DNA from 2 places in the Pleionea sp. WD8-19 genome. Region 2 is predicted to be linked to the other one. Evidence: riboswitches for the same ligand, from Rfam matches in the RefSeq annotation. Region 2 holds a riboswitch; the other holds the start of a gene.
What was found. A riboswitch is a leader RNA that binds a small molecule or an ion and turns the genes downstream of it on or off. The one in region 2 is predicted to bind cobalamin.

Region 1: it holds a riboswitch for cobalamin, as region 2 does, so the genes downstream of both, ACTUJY_RS06300 (TonB-dependent receptor domain-containing protein) here and ACTUJY_RS10765 (ribonucleoside-diphosphate reductase subunit alpha) in region 2, are expected to answer to the same signal.

Annotation. Positions count from the first base shown of each region.
Region 1 is NZ_JBUZOU010000004.1:86,269-91,682, forward strand. It holds gene ACTUJY_RS06285 (cobyric acid synthase) at 1-590, shown strand, start outside; gene cobO (cob(I)yrinic acid a,c-diamide adenosyltransferase) at 593-1,186, shown strand; gene ACTUJY_RS06295 (cobalamin-binding protein) at 1,183-2,004, shown strand; cobalamin riboswitch at 2,216-2,351, shown strand; gene ACTUJY_RS06300 (TonB-dependent receptor domain-containing protein) at 2,406-4,325, shown strand; gene ACTUJY_RS06305 (histidine phosphatase family protein) at 4,366-4,965, shown strand; gene cbiB (adenosylcobinamide-phosphate synthase CbiB) at 4,958-5,414, shown strand, end outside.
Region 2 is NZ_JBUZOU010000007.1:177,841-183,254, forward strand. It holds gene ACTUJY_RS10765 (ribonucleoside-diphosphate reductase subunit alpha) at 1-2,470, opposite strand, end outside; cobalamin riboswitch at 2,880-3,098, opposite strand; gene ACTUJY_RS10770 (ABCB family ABC transporter ATP-binding protein/permease) at 3,313-5,124, shown strand; gene ACTUJY_RS10775 (DUF6265 family protein) at 5,143-5,414, shown strand, end outside.

The DNA.
Region 1 (5,414 bases), on a different contig from region 2:
GCAGTAAGAATGTGCGAGACGATTTAGCATTGCTGAAGCAACAAGGTTGGGATATCGATATCAAACGTCACTTACGTTACGGCGGCAAGTTGTTAGGAATTTGTGGCGGTTATCAGATGTTAGGCCAAAGTATTCACGATCCAAAAGGTATCGAAAGTAACGCAGGTTCAAGTGAAGCCTTAAACCTTCTGGAGTTTTCAACAACACTTTATCCTGAAAAACAATTGAAACAAGTAAAGGGTGAATTTCAAATTCTGGATCATCAAGGTGGCATTAAGGGATATGAAATTCATTGTGGTCAATCACAAGGAGAAGCACTGCAAAAACCCTTTGCCAAGGTCATCGATCAAATGGGTAACCGCTATAACGACGGCGTCGTATCCAGTGATGGACAAATTGTTGGCAGTTACCTGCACGGCTTGTTTGAACATCCCGACACTTTAAAAGCACTGTTACTTTGGGTTACAGGAAAATCAACTCAAACTATCGATTGGCATCAACTTCGACTGCAAGAACTGGATCGATTGGCCGACTGTTTTGAAGAACACTTGAACATCGAGCAAATTCTTTCGCTTAACATGAAAGGTTAAATATGGATAAAAACGAGAAACACAAAATTAAAGCACAAAAGCAAAAAGAAAAAGTGGACGCGAAAGTGGCGCAAGCAACCATAGAACGCGGTATTTTATTAGTCATTACCGGTAATGGAAAAGGTAAATCGACTTCCGGTTTTGGCACCGTCGCACGATGTGTGGGCCACGGATATAAAGCGGCCGTCGTTCAATTTATCAAAGGCAAATGGGATTGCGGAGAACGAAACCTATTGGAAAATCACGGCGTTCCCTTTGCAGTTATGGGTACCGGCTTTACCTGGAATACGCAAGATCGTGAAGGCGATATCGCCGCAGCAACTGAGGTTTGGCAAAAAGCCAAAGCGTTTTTAAATGATCCTGACATTCACCTGGTATTACTGGATGAACTTACCTACATGCTCGGATACGACTACTTGCCGAAAGACGAAGTGCTCAATGCTATTCGGAACCGGCCAGAAAACCAGTCCGTGATCGTAACTGGCCGTGGAGCCATTACCGAACTGCGTGATATGGCTGATACAGTCAGTGAAATTAAAGATGAAAAACACGCGTTTAAAGCGGGCATTAAAGCGCGTAAAGGAGTGGACTGGTGAGGCATTTTACTACACTACTTTTATTCCTACTAATAAGCGAGATCGGGTTCGCGAAACCAGCGAAGCGTATTATTGCCCTGTCCCCTCATTCTGTGGAATTGCTATACGCCATTGGTGCAGGTGAACGCATAATTGCTACCGTGGAATACGCGAATTATCCACCGGCAGCAAACAAGATTCCACGTATCGGAAGTTATACTGGTGTACAACTGGAAAAGGTATTGGCCCTAAAGCCCGACTTAATCGTTGCCTGGCGTACCGGAAACAAATCGGACGATTTAGAAAAATTGAAGTCCTTGGGATTAAACGTTATTTACACAGAACCGCAATCCATCCCGCAGATGTTAGAAGACGTTTTAGAGTTAGGGCAATACACCGGCAATACCGCACAAGCTCAAGCGCTTTACGATTCGGTCAACAAAGAATACAAAGACATCAAAGCTCACTATGCGGATAAACGTAAAGTCGAGGTGTTTTTTCAGTTTTGGCACGATCCCATGCAAACGCTCGGTCCTGATGCGTCGATAGCATCACTGGTGCGTGATTGCAATGGCGTCAACATCTTTGATGATGCCGTAAATGAATATCCGATGGTTTCTATGGAATCGGTACTTGTAAAAAATCCTGAAGTGATTATCATCCCGCACCAAACGGGCGATTTAGCGGCTAAAAAATCCATTTGGAACAATTGGCCGGAAGTAAAAGCGGTAAAACATAAGCACCTGTACGATATTCGTTCCGACTTTTTATACCGTTTCACACCCAGAACGTTAATTGGTTTAAAAGCACTTTGTAAAGCTATTGATTCAGCGCGATGATGCGAGTTGCGAGTTGCGAGTTGCGAGTTGCGAGTTGCGAGTTGCGAGTTGCGAGTTGCGAGTTGCGAGTTGAAAATCAAGACGTTTTGTTTTTTACAGTCAAGTGAAACTTGATGGTATTTGCTCGAAACTCGTCACTCGCTGCTCGTAACTGAATATTACCGCCCGACCGCGGTATATCCATCGGGATTAAAAGAGGTCAAATAACAAGGAAAGTGATTTACCACTGAGTGTTTCGAGTAAGAATTGAAATATAACGGGAAGCTGGTGTGAACCCAGCGCTGCCCCCGCAACGGTGATCATCAAATGATGTCAGCCCGGAGACCGGCTCAGTAATAGATTTAACAAAGAGACAAAAAAGTCTCGATTTACGCGCGGTGGGCGCATTTAGGGGAAACACCATGAAACCTACACTTATTGCCGCTTCGATAGCGGCGGCTTTTACTGCTTCTAGTCAGACTGTTTTGGCTAATAACCATGAAAATAAATTAATTATTACGGCCAATCGAGTTCAACAAGACATTCAAGATACGCTGGCAAACATTGAAGTTATTTCACGTGAAGACATCGAGCTAATTCAACCAGAGTCGATAACTGACCTGTTAGTCTCCGTGGCCGGGCTTGATGTTGTAACCCAAGGTGGAGCAGGACAAACAAGTTCTATCTTTGCTCGCGGTTCAAACTCTGATCACACGCTTATTTTAATCAACGGAGTTCGAGTCGGTTCAGCAACCGATGGCAAAAAAGCGCTTTCATCCATTTCGGTTCATCACATCGAACGAATTGAGATCATTAAAGGACCTCGTGCTTCCATCTGGGGTTCCGATGCAATGGGTGCCGTCATTCAAATATTCACCCGTAAATTTGATAACAGCGTGCACAATACAACTGTTAGTGCTGGCTCTAACCAGTTTCGTTCGGGTAGTTACAGTGTTGGATTCGGAAAAGAAAAGCTTAATCACAGCGTAACACTAAGTAGTGAGTCATCCGAAGGGTTTGACGTTCTTGATACTTCAGACCCTTCAACCACCACCCCAGACTCTCAACCTGACAAAGACGGTTATCGAAGAATGACCTTATCTTTTGTCGGCGATTACCTTCTGAGTGATGAGCTATCACTTAACTGGATCCTCTCTGCTAATCAAGGTAACAATGAGTTTGACAATGACTGGGGTGCAGACGAATCCGATTACAAAGATCATTTATTCAATATTGAATACACTTACGTAAGCGGCCCTTGGCAATCTAAGCTGGGTTACGGACAAAGCAGAGATTGGTCGCAAAGTTACGGCAATCAGACACTCTTAGAAGAAAACTCCAAATATGAAACTCGACGAAGACAACTGAATGCGCTCGTAGGCTACCAATGGACGACGGGGTTTCATCTCTTAGGAGGAGTAGATATAGTCGATGACACGTTGGATAGAACGACTATTGTCAATTGGGATTCGACAATCTATAAGCTAGACAACTCGAGTCGCAAATCCCATGGTGGTTATATTTATTCTTCATACCATAATGAAGCTATCATTTTAGAAACATCTGTTCGTTATGATGATATTGAAAACGGTGACACTGATACTTCTTTTACTACAGCAATAGGGTATCAACCACTGGATTTTCTAAACATCACAGCCAGTCGCGGCAAAGGATTTAAAGCACCTACATTTAATGATCTTTATTACCCTAATGTTGGCTCATTCGCTGGAAACAGTAGCCTGGTATCGGAAGTTTCCTACACAAATGAACTCGGTTTATCGATCCATAATAACAATTACTCCTTTGCTATTGCTCGTTACCAAACAGACTTTAATAATCTTATTGCCTTTGAAAACAACGAATTTGGTGTATTGCAGCCGTTTAATATAGAAAAGGCTTTCGTCAATGGTTATGAAGTTTCATTTCAACAGCGTATAGGATTTTTTAATCATAAAGTAGGCTATCATTATGTACATGCCACTGAAAAAGCAACGGAATTTGATGTTAATACGAATATGGATGTCAGTTTTAAGCGTTCTTTAGTGCGTCGCGCGGAAAAAATCATGAGCTATCAAGCGGGCTTAGAGTTCGAAAAGCTGGCATTAAGAGCGCATTATCAATATGTCGGTGAACGACCTGATACAGATTATAGTACCTGGCCATCAACTCGCATTTCTTTGCAAAGTTATACACAGCTCAATCTTTCAGCCAATATCTTTTTAAATAAAGACTTCACTGTATCACTAAAAATTAGCGATGCTCTTGATAAATCACCGGAAAATGTACTCAACTATCGTTCACCCGGACGACAAAGTTTTATAAGTGCAAATTACCAATTTTAACTTTTAACAATGGGCTAAACCAAGATTTAGCCCGTTTACTATGAAACTTATAACAACTTTCTACCTAGCCCGTCATGGCGAAACCGAATGGAATCGAATAAAACGGTTACAAGGCCAACTCGACAGTCCATTAACACTACAAGGCGAATATCAAGCCCAACAACTCGCGATTAGCTGTAAAGATAAAAAAATAGATAGCATCATCACTTCAACACTAGGTCGAGCGAAAAGTACGGGCATGATCTGTCAAAAGCTTATCAATATTCCGTTATCGGAAGATGTAGACTTACAAGAACGTCACTTTGGTGATTGGCAAAGTAAGTTGTTTGATAGTCTTCATAACGAACCGCATTTTCAGGATATTTTCTTTCGTGTTACGCATCACTCACCTCCCAATGGCGAATCCGCTATCAACGCAGCAACTCGATTCGAACATTCGTTAATTAAGCTGGCGAGTAATAATAAGCAAAAGCGACTTTTAATAATCACCCATGGCGATCTACTGCGCTGCTTTCTTTCTAAACTGAATGGCAAAGATTTTTGTGATGCCTACAGCCAGTACGGCAATGGCTATTATTTCCAGGTAGAGTTTTGTCATCGCACTAACCAATTTAATTTGTCGGATCAGTCGGGTGACTGAAGTTTTGGTTATCGTTAATGCTTTGATGATTGATCACATCTTTGGTGAGCCAAAACGTTTTCATCCTCTGGTAGGTTTCGGCAATCTGGCGAATACAGGTGAAGCCAAATTTAATCGAATCACTTTCTCGCGCTTGCAAATAAAATGGTTAGGTATTTTTTCTTGGTGTTTACTAGTACTCCCTTTCGTATTTCTTACTTACACACTAACTTTATTTCAAACGGTTTCGATGTTTATTGAAGTGACTGTATTGTACTTGGCGATAGGTTTAAAAAGTCTCAATCAACATGCAATGCAGGTTTATCATCCGCTAATTAAAGGAGATGTTAAAACCGCTCAACATTATTGTGGGTATATGGTCAGCCGAAATACTCATGAGCTTTCCTCTCCGGATATTTCACGCGCTGTAACAGAATCAGTGCTAGAAAATGGTCACGACGCCGTAATCG
Region 2 (5,414 bases):
TGCGCTCGATCGGTTGAACGGAACCATCAAAATATTTCAGATCATTGATCATCACACTGTCCCATAGACCTAACTGTTTAAGCCTGGTGATCAAGGCGTGGTTACTCACGGTAAACTCACCGGACAAGTTGGATTTCACATACAGGTTTTGATAAGTCGGCTCAATGGATTGCGAAACGCCAACGATATTTGAAATGGTGGCGGTTGGCGCGATGGCCATCACATTCGAGTTTCGCATGCCATATTGTTGTACCAGCTTACGAACAGGTTGCCAGTCCAAATGTGCAACGGTATCGAATGTACAATAGCCTTCTCCGCGTTGACGCTGTAACTCTATTAAAGAATCAATCGGAAAAATATTCTGTTCCCACAAGGATCCCGTATAACTTTCATAACAACCACGCTCTTGTGCTAACAATGCCGAAGCTTCAATCGCAAAATAGGAAATTTGCTCCATGGTCCGATCCGCAAACTGAACGGCCTCTACACTCGCATACGGAATATTCAACAAATACAACGCGTCCTGAAAGCCCATCAGCCCCATACCAATCGGTCGATGTTTTAAGTTCGAATTACGCGCTTTCTCCACGGGGTAAAAATTTATGTCGATGACATTATCCAGCATTCGAACTGCGGTTCGCACGGTATTTTGCAATCGCGTCACATCCAACTCTGCATTTTTAATATGTCGCGACAAGTTGACTGAACCCAAGTTACAAACTGCAATTTCCTGCGCATTGGTATTTAGAGTAATCTCAGTACACAGATTAGAAGAATGCACAACGCCCACATGTTGTTGCGGCGAACGCAAATTGCAAGGATCTTTAAACGTGATCCAGGGATGACCAGTTTCAAACAACATCGATAGCATTTTTTGCCACAACTGTTTCGCCTGCACTTTTTTGAACAACCGAATTTCACCACGTTCGGCCTTCGCCTCGTACTCACAATATTTTTGTTCAAATGCACACCCGTAAAGATCGTGCAGCTCGGGCACATCGTTGGGCGAAAAGAGCGTCCACGCTTCTTCATCAAACACCCGCTTCATAAACAGATCCGGGATCCAGTTAGCGGAATTCATATCGTGTGTTCGACGGCGTTCATCACCGGTATTTTTGCGCAACTCGAGAAAATCTTCGATATCCAAATGCCAGGTTTCGAGATACGCACACACAGCGCCTTTTCGTTTGCCCCCCTGGTTAACCGCAACGGCGGTATCGTTAACCACTTTTAAAAACGGGATCACCCCTTGCGACTGGCCATTAGTACCTTTGATGTGCGCGCCGAGTGATCGTACCGGAGTCCAATCATTACCCAGTCCACCGGCCCACTTTGACAATTGTGCGTTATCCGCGACCGCTTGATAAATGCTTTCCAGATCGTCATCCACGGTAGTGAGGTAACAGCTGCTCAGTTGTGATCGGCGTGTGCCGGAGTTAAATAACGTGGGTGTCGAGCACATGTAGTCGAAAGAAGAGAGCAAGTTGTAAAACTCAATTGCGCGTTGATTCGGATTGTCTTCTTTAATCGCCAACCCCATAGCCACTCGCATAAAGAAAATCTGCGGCAACTCCAATCGCGTCTCACGCCAGTGCAAAAAATATCGATCATAAAGTGTCTGTAATCCAAGATAAGTAAACTGACGATCGCGTTCCGGTCGCAGCGCTTGAGCGAGGTGTGTCAAGTCAAAACTCAACAACGACTCATCCAGTAACTCTAAAACCACCGATTTTTCAATGGTGGCCGGAAAGGCATTAAGGTAGAGGTTGTCGTCAGCTGCATCCAACTCGAGAAAATCGGCGACTTGTTGTTGTAAATTTTGATTCAACAATTGCGCGCAAACGTAAGAGTAATTGGGCTCTTGCTCAATCAAAGGACGCACGGTCATCAACAATGCCGTACTCACATCACGGAGCTTGATCCCAGAATAAAGGTTCGCTTTCGCCAGCTGAAAGACTTTGTCTGCATCAACGTCTTCGAAGCCATAACACGCGTTATGAATAGACTGCTCCACTTTTGATAAGGGTAATGATTGCTGCTCACCATTTTCGAGCACTACATTAATGGATTCTGAACTCGATTCAAGTTCCGCGGCTTGACCGGCTTGTGTCATTTGACGGTGGTGTGCATGTTGTTCGCGATACAGTACGTAAGCCCGCGCCACTTTTTGCATACCTTGGCGCATCAGACCCAATTCCACCTGATCCTGTATGTCTTCAATATTAATTTGACCGCCACTGGGAAACTGTCGCTGAAACCGGTCAACGATATCGCTGGTTATCTGTTGAACCAGGTTACGTACACGCGATGAGCCAGAAGCGCTTTGACCTTCTACAGCCAGAATCGCTTTGGTCATTGCCATAGCGATTTTTTCGACTTCAAAATCGACGGCTTCGCCATTGCGTTTGATCACCCGAAAAGTCGAAGGGAGTGCTCTTGGGGATAAGTCGGAATATGTGTGTTGATGCATGATGAGTCGCGTCCTTTAAGTTTATGAAAACCCACGCGACACCATTGAACACGGATATCGGCCAAATAAGAGACGGCCTCAACAAGACACCGACAAAAGTACCTTATTCAACTCAACGTGTCCAATCACCTTAATATCGCGAAGGCGCTTAGGGCCTGTTTATCTTTCATTAGTCATCACTGTTGCGTCTAAAACTCCGTCAATCTAGGCGTGAGGAGTGCGGTTTGGTCGTTCCAAATAATCGACGAACAACAACGAGTGACGGAGTTTTAGCCGCAACCCGCAGGGCTGGGGCTATTTTTTCACCCAGCCGCGTTGTCGGTCGCGTTAATAGAATAACTATTAATCGCTCGCTCCGCCTTGCTGGACAAAAAAATAACCTCCAGTAGTGACGACCAATGAAAGATAAACAGGCCCTTCTTCTTTGGCAGGTCTTCGGACTTCAGAGTATGGAGTGAATCACTCCGCCTTAAGTAACGGCTTCCCACAAGTGAATTGCAGTGCCTGTAACCCATTGTTCGCTGCTCAATGTTTACCGGTTACTTTCGTTCTCTGTTACCGCTGCGCGTCAGTTCCGGATTTGCACCGGATTCCCTCTTAGCAACCGACCGATATTCGACTAGGTTTCGTTCAAACATTTCGACTTTGTTTAAAGCCTAACCAACTATCTAGTAGTTGAACCAAAGCATTAATACTATATATTGTGATCTTTTGCTTTGGCAAATTGTTTTAACGATATTTTGATTGAGTGCTCGCTTCTCAAACATTTTATGATGGGTATTCTCTGTCATTCTGTTTACACTACACTTTCAGTAGAACAACTAATCGAATCAAGCGAGTCCATGCGCAGAGGTCACTTTCCCCAAAACGACGATCAACAAGTCAGTTGGCACACATTGAAGCAATTACTTCCCTATTTGTTGGAGTTTAAATCACGTGTGCTACTCGCATTGCTCTGCCTGATAGCGGCCAAAATTGCCAGTGTCGGCATGCCCTTTATTCTCAAATACACGGTGGATTCGCTGAATATCGAGTCGGACCTGGAAAAAATTCTGACGGTGCCAGTTGCGCTCATCATTGCCTATGGCTCAGTGCGGTTAGCCAGCGTATTGTTTGGAGAGATTCGCGATACATTGTTTGGTCGAGTGACCGAGCGCGCCATGCGCCGTATTGGGCTTACCGTATTTAAACACCTGCATGGACTCGACTTAGACTTTCACTTAAATCGACGAACCGGCGGTTTGTCGCGTGATATTGAACGAGGCACTTCGGGTATCAGTTTTCTGCTGCGTTTTATGGTGTTCAATATTGTGCCAACCTTGCTGGAAATCGCGATGGTTATGGCGGTGTTCCTTTACAGTTACGACATCGGGTTTGCAGTAATCATTGCAAGTTCGATTGTGCTCTATGTTTTTTGGACAGTAAAAGCCACCGAATGGCGTACTCGTTACGTTCGCGAAGCCAACGAAGCCGACTCGAGAACGAATACGGCAGCCGTTGACAGCCTACTCAATTATGAAACGGTTAAATATTTTAATAACGAAAGTTACGAAGCGCATCGTTACGATCAGGATCTCGCTGACTGGGAGCAAGCACGCCGTAAAAATCGCCTGACTTTATTTGCACTAAACGGTGGCCAATCAATGGTAACAGCCGTTTCAATGACATCGATGATGATGCTGGCCGCGTATAACATCGTAGATGGCAAAATGACGCTCGGCGATTTTGTATTAGTTAACGCCTTTATGATGCAAATATTCATGCCATTAAATTTTCTTGGCTTTGTGTATCGCGAAATGAAAGGCTCCTTAGCCAATATCGAGCAAATGTTTGCCCTGTTACGACAAGCACCCAAAATCAGTGACGTTAAAAATGCGAAAGAACTTGTCGTTCACCAAGGAAAAATAGAGTTTCGTAATGTCAGCTTTCATTATCAAGCGGAGCGATCAATATTAAAGTCGGTGAATTTGACCATACAACCCGGGCAAAAAGTCGCATTTGTTGGCAGCAGCGGCGCTGGAAAATCCACATTGATGAAACTCATGTATCGATTTTATGATCCCGTTGAAGGACAAATTTTGATTGATGATCAACCCATTGATCAAGTGACACAAAACAGCTTACGTAAAAATATCGGCATTGTTCCGCAAGATACCGTACTCTTCAATTCCACCATCGGAGAAAACATTCGGTATGGCAATATTGAGGCTTCTGAAGAACAAGTTAAAAACGCAATTTCTCATGCTTATCTCGACGACTTTATTAAGCAATTACCCGATGGACTGAACACATTGGTTGGCGAGCGAGGCTTAAAATTATCCGGTGGAGAAAAGCAACGAGTCGCCATTGCTCGTACTATTTTAAAAAAGCCACCCATTTTATTATTTGATGAAGCTACATCTTCGCTAGACAGTAAGTCGGAACAATTTATTTTAAAAGCGATTAATCATGTTGCGAAAAACCATACCAGTATTATGATCGCACATAGACTCTCAACCATTGTTGATGCGGATGTCATTTTTGTTTTGCATCATGGCGAAATTGTAGAACAGGGCAACCATCAAGCGCTCCTCAAACAACAAGGGCACTATGCCCGCTTATGGCATATTCAACGCGAAGAGCGTCAACAACAAAAAGCAGTTGTTGAAGTATAAATTTCAGGACTCGACAAAATGTACAAAATGATATTCATTATTTTTACTTTTGCAATGACCCTAAACGCTATTGATCAGGAGAACACCTTATCATTGCCAGAAGGTCAAAGTTCACCACCCGCAACCTTAAAAGATATCCATTGGCTTGAAGGGCACTGGCGTGGTAAAGCCTTAGGTGGAACAGTAGAGGAAATCTGGTCGGCTCCCTTAGGTGGCAGTATGATGGGTGTGTTTCGCAACGTGGTAAACGATCAAGTAAAACTTTACGAAATTGAAATAATCCGAGAAGT